2 regions of the Cellvibrio sp. ATLC23 genome follow, and region 1 is predicted to be linked to the other one. Evidence: predicted binding sites of a transcription regulator. Region 1 holds the regulator's gene; the other holds the start of a gene.
The links. Region 1 encodes LexA, which represses DNA repair genes until DNA is damaged. Its sites were predicted from a motif close to ACTGTNTNTANANACAGT; they were not measured.
Positions count from the first base shown of each region.

Region 1 (2,202 bases):
CAAGAGCACCGCCCTCTTTGTCATTCAAGCTACCCTGTAACCCGCCCACTATGGCTACTGCCTTGCCAATTAACTCACCTTTACGGGCAATCTGATTTTGCGCCATGGCACCTTTAGCTTGGGCGATGCGCTCTAATGCGCCTTCAAACAACATCTGTATTAAACGGTGAGGAGATGCTGTTTCAACACTGGAATGAACTTTGACGCTGGCATAGTTCTGAACGGCAGAATAGGAATTCATATATCACCACAGAGTATTAGAATTTTGCGTTGCTGGCCGGAGCGACCAAACAACCCAACCCTATAAGCTAACGGCACTAATCGTAAAATCTTTAACCTGAAACCGAGAAAAATGTAAAAAGACCATGCCGCAACTTGCGAGATTACTATGCAAGCCAAGTGATAAATTCATTTCGGATTCAGCCACAACAACTAAAGTAAATGTAACCATCGCAAAGGAGATATTCATGAACAACCATTTTGTTTCAATGTTATATGCGACGATTCTTGCAGGCATCTCCAGCACATGTGTTGCCGAGTCTTTACGCTGTAAAACGAAGCTCACGCACCTCGGTGACACTAAAGCAGAAGTCCTCGACAAGTGCGGCAACCCCATAATGACCGACAGCTTCTGCCAACCAATCGCAACCACTACCCAAGCTCAGGGAATACAAAATGGCGATAACAATGCACAAAACAATATCGCTATAGCGACATGTGAAAATATAGATATCTGGACCTACAACCCCGGCAAAGGCAAATTCATCACCCACCTGTATTTTGCTCGGGGTCAGCTGCAGAGTATTCGCTATGGCGACAGAGTGAAATAAGAGCACATTGAAAAACTATTGCACAACCCGATTTACTGTATATAATCACAACCACTGTACAAATAAACAGATACGGGAGTGCATCATGTCTGACTTAACACCGCGCCAAGAACAGGTACTGCAACTTATTCGTCAATACGCAGATGAAACAGGTTATCCGCCCACGCGCGCCGAGATCGCACGAATTCTCGGCTTTAAGTCAGCCAATGCCGCTGAAGAGCATATTAAGGCTCTGGCTCGCAAAGGTGCGATCGAAATCATTCCCGGCGCATCACGCGGAATAAAATTGCCAGAGATACAAGCAGGCATCCCAATTGTTGGACGCGTTGCAGCAGGCAATCCGATTCTTGCACAAGAGCATATTGAAGATTATTGCAATATCCCCCAGAGCTTTTTCTCACCCAGTGCAGATTTTTTCCTGCGCGTTCACGGCATGAGCATGAAGGATGCCGGCATTCTCGATGGCGACTTGCTTGCAGTTCATAAAACTGATCAGGTTCGCAACGGCCAAATTGTTGTTGCACGCATAGGTGAAGAAGTTACCGTTAAGCGTTTCAAGCGCTCAGGCAACAAAGCAGAAGTTGAGTTATGGCCAGAAAACCCCGAATTTGATGTCATCTTGGTTGATATGCGCGACCAGGAATTCAGTATCGAAGGCCTCAGTGTAGGAGTAATTCGCCGTGACTAACATCGCCCACGTCATCCCCACCACTACTACTCGGCAGCAACCCGCGAACGGCGTCACCGAGCTGGTATTAACCAGTGACTCCCCTGAACAGGTTGCACTGCTACTACCAATGATTGCCTTTCTTAGCAATGCATGCAGCGATCGCTGGATTACCTGGATCGCACCCCACAATATCAGCCGTGAATTACTGGAATCTTATGGTGTTAATACGCGCTATATTCGAGTTATTCACTGCCAAAACCCGCAAACACTCTTATGGATTACGTGGGAAGCGCTCTCGGCAGGCAACAGCCACACAGTGATATCAAGCCCGGGAAAGCTGGCAGATAAAGAGCTTGCCCAACTTGAGATGGCAGCCAAAATCGGTGAGTGTCAGGGATTACTGCTCAGAGTGCGCTAAGCTAATGGCGCGTTAATTAAACGCAGTTAATGATGGGATTGTACTTCGAATAAATGAAGTATCGCAGGGAGGCAGCCTCAGCCTGTATAGCTGAAGTTAATGCAGCATTAATTTTTCGGTATCACTCAACTCTTCAACCATTTCATCTAACATAGCTTCCGCCTGTTGATCAGCAATATCGCCTGCAGCCTCCATCCCTGCTTCAATCATTGCTTTGGCAACTAAAAATTTTTCTTCACCCAAAAAAGCCAGAGATTCTTCTGAAAAACGAATTGTCACCAGAG
Region 1 covers NZ_JBXUOS010000004.1:411,448-413,649, forward strand. The annotation lists gene fliS (flagellar export chaperone FliS) at 1-241, opposite strand, end outside; gene AC2CG4_RS09535 (DUF2845 domain-containing protein) at 468-830, shown strand; gene lexA (transcriptional repressor LexA) at 916-1,518, shown strand; gene AC2CG4_RS09545 (cell division inhibitor SulA) at 1,511-1,918, shown strand; gene AC2CG4_RS09550 (hypothetical protein) at 2,015-2,202, opposite strand, start outside.

Region 2 (2,202 bases), on a different contig from region 1:
ATCTACATCCAGTGCCATTGCCGAGAGCTGGTCGTCAAATTCGGTACCATAGAATTCGGTTCTAAGTCTTTCACCGGTTTGGGCATCCAACTCAAACACCACAAAGTCGCGTTTTATCAGCGCGAAAGGCAGGTTCGCTGCCATGGCAGTGCCGCCCACCAGAATATTGCCATCCGCTTTAATAACGACCGCAACCAACTGATCCAATCCTTGAAAATTTAATGGCTGTCGCCAAAGGACCGATGCATCACTGTCATAACTCGCCACAAAAGAGCCCCGTAATGCGGTGTTATAAAGATTACCGACCACCACAATCTGATCGCTATTGCCTGGTGCTACCGCTAGATCAAGCACATCATCGTCTGCGCTAGTCGCATAGTTAATTTCCCAAAACCGCGCATAACTATCACCAGAAGGTTTCAATAACATCAAAAACGGATCGCGCCACGCTTCCACATAATTGCTCGGCACATAAATATCGTCATAACCCACGATGGCGAGATCATCATAGCGGGTAAAACTCATCGCCACCGGATGCTGCGGTGTCGCACTGCCCAATTGCAGCAGCCGGGCAGGATTAGTGTTGTTTTCCAGCGCACCAAACACCACATCAAACTGTCCAAAATTGACTTGCCCGGCGACAGTGCCGTTAGTGCGCCCGGCAAAATAAAGTCGCTCATCCTCTGAGTTATAAGCCAAGGCCTCAATCACATCACTGGCAGACGTATCGAGCTGATAAAACGAATTATTTGCCCCCATCACCGTGTCGGCATTTAACTTATAAGCCACACCCACCGAATTGCCCGCAGGCTCAATATTGGTTTGCCCCACCACGCCCTTGATATAACCGGCGACATACAACTGGTTATCGGGCGCCACCAATAAATCCGTCACCTCACTGGCCCCAGGGGCATCAATCAAATACTGCTCGCTCCAGGCGATTGAAGACATGGCACTACTCGATGAAACCGCACTGCTAGACGAAACAGCACTGCTAAATGACGCCGGACCACTACTCAATGATGAGCCAAGGCTACTCGATGAGCTGCCACCAGAACCCGATCCACCACCGCATGCAAACAAACCAAACGCCACCACAACCGCTACTATTCTCACAACTGACTCCTTATATTCACATCGCACCTCTATGCTTGATGCATAAATAATGTGCCGACAGTATTGGTAGGGAGCGAAACAAAAAGTAGGCGAAATTTGCACCCGAATGTAAACGTCTGTAATTCACTAATAGAAGCTGGACCCGGTTTCACCGCACAACCACATTAGACTTGACAGAAACGGCACTCGCCTATACTGTACATAAAAACAGTAACAACACTTTCGAGGATTTACACAATGGCAGTAATCGCCGTTTGGCTATGTGATCGGGATGGCAGCATGTTTGAAGATAAAAAAGTCGCAGAAGAGCACGATAAGTATCTGGAGCTGGCCGCGAACATCACTCAATTAATTGAAGACAATATTCCCGGTATCGACGAACAACACAGCGAGGCGATTGGTATTTTGCTGGCGCAGCGCCGCGAATTACTTGCCAAAGCCTGCAAAGGCAAACCCGATGAATTATTGCAGCCTTTCACTTATGAAAAACCTGCAACCCTGAACAGCAAAACTGCCACAGCCACGGAGAAGGACGACTAGGTAGCGGGAGTTTCTGTAAAGCCGGTGCGCCCACATCACACCGGTGCCGTTAATGGCTGCCCACACAGCCATTAACAATTGCAAACAACTGAATCACCACTCAGTGGTTTGCACGTGTGTTTAGGTGTGCAGTCCGAATACTTGAATAACTACTCCCCAGCAGTTGCTTAATTGTTCAGTTGCACACCTGCTTCCAATCACTTATCCCTGCCCAGCTGTCAGCCACCGCTGAAGTAGGCGATAAGCTGCTTTCACCACCGCACCTACTCCTTAGGGAACCTCAACGGGTGCGGTGGTTTTTTATTTATGCCCATGCAAACAGCCAACAAGCGGCGTGCAATTACACATGATTAAGCTAAAGTTAGTGGAACGCATACCAGAAGGGGCCACTAATGCTACAGACCCGTAAACCACTCAACGCCCAACGCGCAGCCTTGGTATTAATGCTTTTCTTAGCATGCCTTTCATTAGAAACCACAGCAAAAAACCTGCGCGTAGTACAGGGTGATAACAGCATAGAAACCTATGCCCGAGGGTTATTAACAC
Region 2 covers NZ_JBXUOS010000007.1:41,114-43,315, forward strand. The annotation lists gene AC2CG4_RS12425 (hypothetical protein) at 1-1,116, opposite strand, end outside; gene AC2CG4_RS12430 (YebG family protein) at 1,354-1,656, shown strand; gene AC2CG4_RS12435 (diguanylate cyclase) at 2,049-2,202, shown strand, end outside.
Region 2: a site for LexA is predicted at 1,311-1,328, ahead of AC2CG4_RS12430 (YebG family protein). Genes of this name have one in related genera too.